2 regions of the Vreelandella sp. L-15 genome follow, and region 1 is predicted to be linked to the other one. Evidence: predicted binding sites of a transcription regulator. Region 1 holds the regulator's gene; the other holds the start of a gene.
The links. Region 1 encodes FNR, which switches genes on or off when oxygen is low (the NO sensors DNR and NnrR bind a similar motif). Its sites were predicted from a motif close to TTGATNTANATCAA; they were not measured.
Positions count from the first base shown of each region.

Region 2: a site for FNR is predicted at 2,610-2,623, ahead of dsrO (sulfate reduction electron transfer complex DsrMKJOP subunit DsrO). Genes of this name have one in related genera too.

Region 1 covers NZ_JBSXNN010000040.1:89,724-95,269, reverse strand. The annotation lists gene ttcA (tRNA 2-thiocytidine(32) synthetase TtcA) at 1-866, shown strand, start outside; partial or broken gene AC13CY_RS05220 (tRNA 2-thiocytidine biosynthesis protein TtcA) at 1,067-1,423, shown strand; gene fnr (fumarate/nitrate reduction transcriptional regulator Fnr) at 1,410-2,162, opposite strand; gene hemN (oxygen-independent coproporphyrinogen III oxidase) at 2,220-3,647, opposite strand; gene AC13CY_RS05205 (sulfite exporter TauE/SafE family protein) at 3,824-4,519, opposite strand; gene ccoS (cbb3-type cytochrome oxidase assembly protein CcoS) at 4,516-4,734, opposite strand; gene AC13CY_RS05195 (heavy metal translocating P-type ATPase) at 4,731-5,546, opposite strand, start outside.
Region 2 covers NZ_JBSXNN010000099.1:1,232-6,777, reverse strand. The annotation lists gene AC13CY_RS15715 (molybdopterin dinucleotide binding domain-containing protein) at 1-578, opposite strand, end outside; gene nrfD (NrfD/PsrC family molybdoenzyme membrane anchor subunit) at 571-1,764, opposite strand; gene dsrO (sulfate reduction electron transfer complex DsrMKJOP subunit DsrO) at 1,748-2,524, opposite strand; gene AC13CY_RS15700 (XRE family transcriptional regulator) at 2,780-3,052, opposite strand; gene purE (5-(carboxyamino)imidazole ribonucleotide mutase) at 3,270-3,788, shown strand; gene AC13CY_RS15690 (5-(carboxyamino)imidazole ribonucleotide synthase) at 3,822-4,952, shown strand; partial or broken gene ltrA (group II intron reverse transcriptase/maturase) at 5,458-5,546, shown strand, end outside.

The DNA of each region.
Region 1 (5,546 bases):
TGAAGCCTAAAGAAAAGATGGATTTGAACAAGCTTTATAAAAAAATAAGGGCTAACGCTGGGAGAGCTGTTTGTGATTATTCTATGATTGAAGATGGTGACAAAGTAATGGCTGCCATAAGTGGTGGCAAAGATTCATTTGTTATGCTTGATACTCTGTTGTATTTGAAGAGAGTAGCACCGATTAATTTTGATGTGGTCGCTGTGAATCTCGACCAAAAACAACCCGGTTTTCCGGAGCATGTTCTTCCTGGCTTCTTCAAAAAGAATAATATTGATTATTATATTATGGATAAGGATACATATTCAATTGTTAAAGAGAAAACTCCTGAAGGGAAAACTACTTGTTCACTTTGTTCGAGACTTAGAAGGGGTTCTCTATATGGGTTTGCTGAGGAGATTGGGGCTACAAAAATAGCTCTTGGCCATCACATGGATGACATTGTAGAAACTCTTTTTTTGAATATGTTTTTTAACGGTAAGTTAAAGGCAATGCCTCCTAAGCTGCTAAGTGATGATCGCAGAAATATTGTAATAAGACCGCTTTCTTATTGTCGTGAGAAAGATATTGCTAAGCTGGCATCAATTGTAGAATTTCCAATTATTCCATGTAATCTTTGTGGTTCTCAGGAGAACTTACAAAGACAGAATATAAAAAACATGTTGGCAGGCTGGGAAAAACAAAAAGCGGGTTGTATTGAAAACATATTTAACGGTATCCAGAATGTAAGTCCAAGCCAACTAGCTGACTTAAATCTTTTCGATTTCCACAATCTCGATATCGACAGGTCTAGTAAAGTCATCTCGAACCATACTGGCAGTGTAGATGTTTCTTCGACCAATTTTATAGAAGCAATCAACCTATGATTTTGTAAAGAATACATTGGTGTATCTGGGCTGTCTTTGGTTATATTTTGATCAACTGCATTTGCTTAAAGCTTTTTTTTACAAAAAATGAATTTTTTGTATGGCTTGTGTTTGTTTTCTTTAGAAGAAAGAAAATTAAGTGACTGTATTGTAATGCTTTACTCACTCACTCTTCCTCTTTTAAAAAATTTGGCATATAAGGCACCTTAAAAGCCATGCCACCGAAGCTGCTCTCGGATGATGGTAAAAACATCGTGATTCGCCCGCTGGCCTACTGCAAAGAGGCGGATATTGCGGAGTTTTCGAGGCTGATGGAGTTTCCGATCATTCCCTGCAACCTGTGCGGCTCTCAGCCCAATATGCAGCGCCAGGTTGTCAAAGAGATGCTGGCGGAGTGGGATAAAAAACACCCCGGCCGGTTGGAAAGTATGTTCAAAGCGGTGACCAACGTTGCCCCTTCGCAGCTTGCCGACCGTGAGCTGTTTGATTTTGCCGGTCTGGAAGCGAAGCAGGCCGCATTGATGGAAGGGCGCATTCAGGCGTTTAACGTGAGTTAACCGCCTGGGCTTCCTCTTCAGCTAGGGTGATGAGGCGCTGCATATCCAAAATATTGACCTCGCGCCCGGAGACGGCCACCACGTTTTGCTGCTGAAAGCGGCTAAGAATACGGCTAACCGTCTCCACCGCGAGGCCTAGATAGTTGCCCATATCTGCCCGTGACATGGAAAGCCGGAAGCTATAGGGGGAGTAGCCCCGGCGCCGAAAACGGTCAGAAAGTGTAATCAAAAAGCTGGCCAGCCGCTGATCGGCAGTTTTGCGTGACAGTAAACGCATCATCCGCCGGTCGTCTCGTAGTTCCTTGCTCATGCTGCGGTAAAGCTGGCCGCGCAGTTCGGGCAGCTCCTCGGAGAGCGAGTCCAAACGGTCAAACGGAATTTCGCATACCGTGGTGGTTTCCAGGGCAATCACGGTGCCGGGGTAGTGTTCTTCGTCAATCCCATCCAGACCCACCAGCTCGCTGGGTAGAAAGAAATTGGTGAGCTGGTCGTTGCCATTCCCTTCGCTAGTCACCTGCTTCAAGCTGCCAGAGCGCACCGCGTAAACGCTGGTGAAAGGATCTCCTTGGCGAAACAGCCGCTCGCCTTTTTTCAACGGCGAGCGGCGGCGGATAATCGCATCGAACTGGCTCATATCCTCAAGCTCTAGGGCAAGCGGTAGGCACAGCGAGCTTAGGCTACAGGTTTGGCAGCGCGCCTCTTGCAGCAGTGAACGTCGTTGGCTGGCAGGATATGACATGTGGTGCTCCCTTTTTATTAGCCATCATAGGCGCAGGGGGTAGGTGTCTCGATACGCTTATAAAATCTTCGAGTAGCGTTGGTTGCCCTGATGTTGCAGGTGATTATCGAAGGCCATGGCTAAGTGCCGAATCAACAGCCGCCCGGTGGGCGTAGCTTGTAAATAGAGGCCTTGGCGCACTAACAAGCCATCCTGCTCGGCGGTTTTCAACCGTTCAAGAGCGGTTGAAAAGTAGTCAGTGGCATTTATCTGCCAACGCTGGCCTATTGCTTCAAGGTCAATGGCCATATCGCACATTAAGCGCTCAATCACCTCTCTGCGCATTAGGTCATCCTTATTTAAGAGTAACCCTTTTACAGTCGCTAGCCTACCTTCATCTAAGGCAGCTTCATAGTGGGACAGCTGAGTGGGGTTTTGTGCGTAAACGTCGTCTACCCGAGAAATAGCCGACACCCCCAAACCAATCAAGTCGCACTGGGAATGGCTTGAGTAGCCCTGGAAGTTGCGCTGCAGCGTACCGTAGCGCTGTGCCTGAGCCAAGCTGTCCTCTGGGCGAGCAAAGTGATCCATACCAATATGTACATAACCCGCTTGGGTCAGCATCTCAATAGTGGTACGCAAAATAGCCAGTTTTTCATCCGCGCTGGGCAGGTCGGCTTCATTAATACGCCGTTGGGGCGCAAAGCGGGTTGGCATATGGGCATAGTTAAAGACCGACAGCCGTGCCGGGCTCAGTTCAATCACTTGGCTTAGGGTATCAGCGAAGCTTTGCTCGGTTTGAAAAGGCAGGCCATAAATTAAATCGAGGTTGAGCGAGCGAAAACCAAGCCGGTGCGCCTCATCCATCAAGGTTTCAGTGAGCACCCGTGGCTGCACGCGATTAATCGCTGCCTGCACCTGTGGGTTGAGATCCTGAACGCCCAGGCTTAAGCGATTAAAGCCCAGCGACTGCAGGTGGCGCAGGGTAAAGACATCCGCTTCGCGTGGGTCAATTTCAATAGCGTAGTCGCGGTCCGGTGCGCTCGATAAGCCAAACCGTGCATCCAGGCGGTCTATTAAATCGCTCATCTGCGCCAGGGTTAAGAACGTCGGCGTGCCGCCGCCCCAATGCAGCTGCTGCACTGGCCGCTTTGTATCAAGGTGCCGGGAGGTCAGCACCATTTCTCGATCCAGCCGAGATAAGTAGGGCTCTGCGAGGGCTGTATTTTTCGTGGCGATTTTATTGCACGCGCAGTAAAAACAGATTTTGCGACAAAAGGGTACATGAACATAAAGTGAGAGCGGCTTTTGGCTGGCATTGCTGCGTTCAAGCGCCTGGGTCATATCGTCAGCGGTGAACTGGTCGTGAAATGAGAGTGCTGTAGGGTATGAGGTGTAGCGAGGGCCGCTGGTGTCGTAGCGGCGTATCAGGGCGTCATCCCAGGCGGTGGCCTCAACCGCTGCGGAAATAGGGTGAGCGAGAGCAGCAGTGGCATGAACGGGCATAAGGAGCGCTCCTAAGTAGCAGGGCAAAGCAAGAACCGATCAACATAAGCGACGAGCTTCGCAGCTCGAACGCGTGTTGGAATGCTACGTCAGCGTAGAAGGGAAAGCGTTGAGCTATATCAAGCGATAGGATGTTTATATTGAGTATTGTCTAGAGGAGTTTGATGGGTAAGCTCTTAATGCCCGGCATGGGGCATCAGCGCCCAAAGCTGCCACAGGGCAAAACCGATAATCGTCAGCGCCGCAAGGCTACGAGTCGCCGGGTGACGAATTAACTGGCTGAGCTGGCGGGCGGCCAGACCCGTGGCTAACAGGGCAGGCAGCGTTCCCAGGCCGAAGGCCCCCATCAATAGCGCCCCTTGTAGCGGGTCGGCGATGGCCAAGCTCCAGGCGAGCATCGAGTACACCAGCCCACAAGGCAGCCAGCCCCACAGGGCACCGAGCGCAAAGGCTTGCGGCAGGTGAACCACGGGCATCAAACGCCGCCCGACGGGTTCGATGAAGCGCCATAGCCTGCGCCCCACGGCTTCGACTTTCAATAGCCCTTTCCACCAGTTGGCGATATACAGCGCCATTAGGATCAGCATCACCGCCGCGACGACCTGCAGCGCGATACGCACCTGAGGTGACAGTGAGACTAAGGTGCCGAGCGCGGCCACCAAGGCCCCTGCCGTCATATAGCTCAGGATACGGCCCGTGTTATAGCTGAGCAGCAATCCCCCCATGCGAGCTGGGTGGCGCATGCTGGGCGGCACGGCAAAGGTGAGCGCACTCATGATGCCGCCGCACATGCCAATGCAGTGAGCACCCCCCATCAGGCCAAACACAAACGCCGCCATCAACGGCGGCAGGTCAAGTCCGGTCGGGTTCACGGCGGTGGCTCACGGTCACGGGGTGGCTTGGTACCTTTTTTGCGCTCGGCGCGCTGTTCGGGGGTGAGATCGTTCTCATCGTCGTCGAACAGAATGCGATGGGCAGGGCCTTCCAAGTCGTCGAACTGGTCATTCTTCACGGCCCAGAAGAACGCCCACACTGCCAGCCCCAACAGAATCAGCGACAGCGGAATCAGTAGGTAGAGAATGGTCATACGGTCACCGGTGTGGCTGGGGCTATCTGAGGAGCGGGTGAGGTACGCCAGCGCGTGAGGCGCAGCGCATTACCTACCACGAAGAGAGAGCTTAGCGACATACCGATCGCCGCCAACCAAGGCGGTACCAGCCCCATCGCGGCCAGGGGAAGCGCAGAGAAGTTATAGCAAACCGACCAAATCATATTTTGGCGCATGATGCGCCGAGTGGCGCTGGCAATCTCGATGGCCTCGAAAATACGCATTAAGCGTGGGCTGAGCAAGACCGCATCGGCCCGAGTGCGTGCCAAGTCGGTGGCGCCATTCATGGCAATGGCCACATCGGCACCGGCGAGCACCGGTACATCGTTAATGCCGTCGCCAATCATGACCACACGTTCGCCCTGCGCCTGCAGCTCACGCAGCCGCTCCAGCTTGCCCTCTGGTGATTTGCCCGCGTGCCAGGTGGTGATGTTGAGCTGCTCGGCTAAGCTCTCTACGGCTTCCTGCGTATCGCCTGACAGTAACTCAACGTTAAGCCCTCTGGCCTGCAGGGCGGCTACGGTTTGCGCAGCATCTTCACGGATACCGTCGTGGAGCTTAAACCAGGCCCGCGGGGCGCTATCTTCACTCAGCAGCAGCCACTGCCCGGCGCTGGGCGGCGTGAGTGGCTCGGTCGTTGCAAAATCGGGCTTGCCCAAGCGCCACGTTGTGCCGTTAAGCACGCCTTCTAGCCCGCTGCCGGTGACGCTTTTCACCTGACGCGCCTGCAGTGTGGCATCGCGGAACGGGCGAAACGCGCGGGCAATGGGATGCTCGGAGTGGGCTTCCAG
Region 2 (5,546 bases), on a different contig from region 1:
CAAATCTCTTCAATCAGCTGTTCAAACGAGATTTTTTGCCACTCCCGGTTACCGCGCTCGCCAACGCGCTTCAAGCAGTGGTCGATACGAAACGGGTTAGTGATCTGGCTCATCATGGCATTGCCGCGGGCGCAGGCGGTAGAGCGGTTAACCTGCCCCTGTTCGCCGTAGGCGCTGACGCTGCGAAGCGCATCGGCCACTGGGGTGCGCATCGGTAAATGGTCATCTGCAGAGAGCGGATGGTAAGGATTGCCAGATACCCGCAGCACTTCGCCTCGGGTGTCATCAATGCGTACCCGTACGCCGCACTGGGTGGTGCAGCCGTAGCAAATGGTAAAGGCGGTGCGTTGATCGGGAGTGAGGGTTAGCTCGCCAGTGGCTAAGTCAACGCGGTACTCCGGTGTAAGCGAGTTGCCGTGAATGTTGTGCTTGGGTTTTTCCCCCGCGCTGCCACTGAGTCCTTTGGCCATCTTGGCAAGCGGGTCAGCGTAGCCTACTGCAAAGGTGGCGGCACCGCCTGCGGCAGCAGCGCCTTTGAGAAACCGGCGGCGTGAGGGGTCTTGAGCAGACTTAGCCATGGTTAGGCGCTCCTTGTTCGGCGTTAAGCGAGTCACTGGGTGTATTAGTGTCGAAAGAGGGCGGCGGTTTAACGCCACCTTGCAGGGCTTGCCGCCATGGGATAAATAGCTCAATCAGTAAGATAGCGGCGAGCCAAAGCCCAAACGTACCGACAATACCTAACAGTCCGGAAGAGCCAGCGGGGATGCCATAGTGGTGAAAGCCTGCGCTGTTACGGGCGACGTGCTGAACGTCCATCAGCACCACCCAACGGAACATCCAGCCCATATGAATGGCTACCAAACCAAGTAGCCAAGCCCAGGCAAACAGTGCGGGTTGGCGTTGGGTAGAGCGTGAGAGTAACCACGCCACCGCTATAAAGAGCGTTATGCCAGTAATACCGCCCCACAGCGCGGTGCTACGCCAGGAGGGACTGTGACGAACAGACTCCAGCGCTGCTGCGACCGAGCCAATGTTGGCGTTAATACCATCCAGGTACCAGCTAGCCGCGATTAAACCCGCCACGGCACAGAAGGCGAGTAGGACATACAGCGTTTGCCGAACGGTGGCGTGCGAACACAGCCCGCTTACCTGGTTGAGTACCAACACCAGCCCTGCTGCCGCGATGAAGCCTGTCGCGACCAGCATGGGCGGAAGCCATACGGTGTTCCATAGCGGGCGTGCTTTCACAATGGCAAGCTCCGCGCCGGTATAAAGCATAATGCCGCTGGAAAGCAGTAGTGCGGCTACCCCCACGATGGCCACCAGTGCCCTTGGGGTAGCGCTATCGCCCAGGCTTAGCCATTTAGCCACCCATCCGCTCAGCCCTGGCGCATTGCGCTGGGCCTGGAGCGCCGGGCGCCAAGCCAGCCAGGCAAGGCCCAGTACGCTGACGAGATAGAGCGGCAGAACCACACTGCCGATGGACATCCACGAGTGGGTGTTGGCGTAAGCATAAAAGTGCCAAAAGCGCAGCGGTTGGTGTAGATCTGCAAGTAGTGCAACAGGTGCGACCAGCGTGGTGCTGACGCAAGCGATGAGTGCAAGACGTGCGGTGGGCAGCCACGCTTTTTTGCCGAAGATTAACGCGGGGGCTGCAAGCCAGAGACTCGCGTAGGAGACGGCGATCATGAAAAAGTACTGTACTGCCCAGGGGTACCAGGCAATGTCATAACGCGGGGCGAGCAGTTCAATGGTGGAATTCATAGCCCATCTCCTGGCCGTGGGGATCAAACACTTCAAGCGCCACGGGTTCCGCCACGGGGCGTGTAGTGAAGCGTTCATCCATCCCGAGGTAGAACACTTGGGGAAGCGTGTTTTTTTCTGGCTGAAGTACCATCAGTGCATCACGGTGCTCTTGAATCATGCGGCTGATTTGGCTGTCAGGATTGCGCATATCACCAATAATCCGCGCACCTCCAACACAGCTTTCAACACACGCGGGCAGTAGCCCTGCCTCTAAACGGTGCGCGCAGAACGTGCATTTGTCGGCGGTTTGGGTGCGCTCGTTAATAAAGCGGGCGTCGTAAGGGCAGGCGTTAACGCAATAAGCGCAGCCCACGCAGCGGTCGCTGTCCACCACCACGATGCCATCCTGCTGTTGGTAGGTAGCTTCAACGGGACAAACGGGTACGCAGGGCGGGTTTTCGCAGTGATTGCACAGCCTGGGCAGCATAAACGTGGCCAGCTCACCGCTCTCCTGGTGCTGCACTTCGTACTGGGAGACCGTGGTGCGAAACTGGCCAAGCGGGGCGGCGTTCTCAATATGGCACGACACCGTGCAAGCCTGGCAGCCGATACACTGGCGAAGATCAATCAGCATGCCGTAGCGCTTTGTGGGATCACCTTCGCGCCGGGCAGGCTGCTGATTAATGCCTGCATGGGCAAGGCTAGAAAAGGGTACCAGTGCAGCGCCTGCACTTAAGCGGGCCAGCTGGCCGAGTAGCGAGCGGCGTATGGCGTCCATAGCGCCTCCTTAGCGGGTAAAACGTCATTCGCAGGGGCGAATGGTCGGGGTACGCTAAGACTACGCCTTACGTTGAAGGGGAAAGTTGATTCTCGTCAATGAGTTAGCGAGCTTTTCTTAATGATCACTTAATCTTAAAACGCTAACTGATTGTTTTCATGAAAGATGTCCTATTAAGCGTGACAAACAAAAACAGGCTGACCCAATGGGCCAGCCTGTATCGAAAGGGGGTAGATTCTGATGTAGTAGCTGCGGCTATGGCGCCTCCAGCTCTAGGGTGCGACGCAGGACATTGAGTTCATCGATGTCCAGGTGCTCTAGCCTTCCGGCGAGCAGGTCGCTGATCTTTTGAACGGGTAAGCCAGCCTGGCGGGCTATTTCGCGGCTTCCCAGATCTGATACGGCGATCAGGCGGGTAATAATACGCATGAGGCGCGTACGTTTTTCTAGTTCCCTGACATCGAGGTCAGGGCTGCTTCGCGGAGGATCTAATGATTCTGCGTGAGCAGTTGAGTATGCCGTACTCATGTGACTCCATCAGTCGGAAATGACAAACACACAATGCCGCCAACTCACGCGGTTTTCAATGCCTAATTTGATGAAAATTTCACGCAGCGAGTAACACCCGCAAATGCCCGTGGCTCTGGTAAACTATGCGCCTTCCTATTTCTGAGTGAGCTGCGCACTGTGCGCGGCTTATGGACTGCTTTCTAGCTTAAATAGGCCGTTGGCCGAGGAGTTTTGCATGTCGAACAGCGCACCCAAGGTGGGCGTGATCATGGGGTCGAAGTCTGATTGGCCGGTCATGGAGCACGCGGTGGCGATGTTAGAGCGGTTGGGCGTTCCCTACGAAACCCGTGTGGTATCGGCGCATCGCACACCCGACCTGCTGTTCGAATATGCAAAAAGTGCCGCTGAGCGTGGCCTGCAGGTGATTGTGGCAGGCGCAGGCGGTGCCGCTCATTTGCCGGGTATGGTCGCATCACAAACGGCACTGCCGGTGCTGGGTGTGCCGGTGGAGTCTAAAGCGCTGAAGGGCTTGGATTCACTGCTTTCCATCGCCCAAATGCCGGGTGGTATTGCGGTAGGCACCCTGGCTATTGGCAAAGCCGGTGCCACCAACGCAGGCCTGCTGGCCGCACAAATTGTGGGTCTTCAGGACAGCGCCGTGCGCGAAGCTGTTGAGGCGTTCCGCGCCGAGCAGACCCAGTTGGTGCTGGATAACCCCGACCCGCGCCCTGACGTAGACTCCTCGGCCCAATAGGTAGCCATCATGAGCGCACAGAGTGCAAAACATATGATTGCAAAAAACATTGGTGTCCTCGGTGCAGGCCAACTCGGGCGTATGCTGGCGCTGGCAGGTTATCCGCTGGGCAACACCTTCACCTTTTTAGATACCACCGGTAACCCCAGCGCGGGTATCGGCGAGGTGATTGTCGACCCGGAGAACCAGCATCTGGCGGCGTTTCTGGATAAGGTCGATGTAGTGACCTATGAATTCGAGCACCTCCCCGTTGAGTTGGTAAAGCAGATTGAGCAGCACAAGCCGGTTTATCCCGGCAGTCGCGCTATTGCGGTGTGCCAAAACCGTGTAGAAGAGAAAACGCTGTTTGATCGCTTGGGTATTCCCACGCCGGCCTATCGCGTGGTGGAAAGTGCTGAGCAGCTCGCTGCCGCCGCCGCTGAGCTTGGTTGCCCGGTAGTGGCCAAATCAGTCACGGAAGGCTACGACGGCAAAGGGCAGGCGGTGCTGAAAGCACCGGAACAGGCTCAAGAGGCGTGGGACTCGATTGGCCATACGCAGCTCATCGTCGAGGCGTTTGTCGATTTTGTGCGCGAAGTATCGATGATTGCGGTGCGTGGCCGCGATGGGGAAGTGGTGTTCTACCCCATGGCAGAGAACCAGCACGTGGGCGGCATCCTACGCTACTCCGTGGCCCCACTGCCGGATTTAGACCCCAGCGTTCAACAAACCGCCGACAGCTACATTCGTGCGCTGCTGGATGAGCTGGATTACGTGGGCGTGCTGGCGCTGGAGCTGTTCCAAACCCGCGACGGCAGCCTGCTGGCCAACGAAATGGCCCCCCGGGTGCATAACTCCGGCCACTGGACGATGGATGGCGCGGCTACCAGCCAGTTCGAGAACCATCTGCGGGCAGTTCAAGGCTTGCCGTTAGGCGCAACCAACGCCATTGCGCCCACCTGCATGGTGAATGTGATTGGCCTGGAAGGTGATAACGCCGCGCTGCTGGCCATTGCCGACACCCACCTGCATCGCTATGACAAAGCCGAGCGCCCAGGGCGTAAGCTGGCTCACGTTAACGTCGTGGCGTCGAGTCACGCCGAGCTGCTTGAAAAAGTGCGTGCTTGTCAGGCGTTGATACCCGATGCGCCCCCCGTTGAGTGGAGTTTTGAATCTACGTTATGAACAACGAAGCCGCCTGAAAAGGCGGCTTTTTAATTGTGCGCCAGGCATGGCGCGCAGCGCCTTGACTGGCGCTATTCCTGAGGGTGGTGCCTCACAGGATGACTTGGGGGTGAAAGTCCCCTACGGACCCTGATAGCGGGAACCGTTAGCTGAACAGCAAGGGTGTCTGCCGCAAGGCAGAATCCGAAGGAAGCTGAAGGCAAACTCCCGGCCCGACGAACAGAAATCGCATACGAGGCTATCGCACCCGGGCGAGAGTGCAATGATCCTCAAAGCCCCATAGCTATCCGGAAGGGGCGATAGTAAATGCGGCGGGTAGGTGGGAGGAAGGTCGCGCGTCTTACCCTGGGAGGTCTGGTGGTCTGCCACGGTGCTACCGGCGTTGAGAGGCGACGGGATGGATCACCAGACGTCAGCAGAGGCCATAGTAAGTGCCGGTTCACCACGGCACCAAGGGCCGAACATGAAGAACCGCGAGTAGGCGATAACGTCTCGAGGATCGATCATGAAGACAGAAACCGACGCTAATACCGTCACTCACCCAGAGGGGCAGGAGCAGAACTCCACGCCCCGGCCGGTGAGCGTCGAGACGAT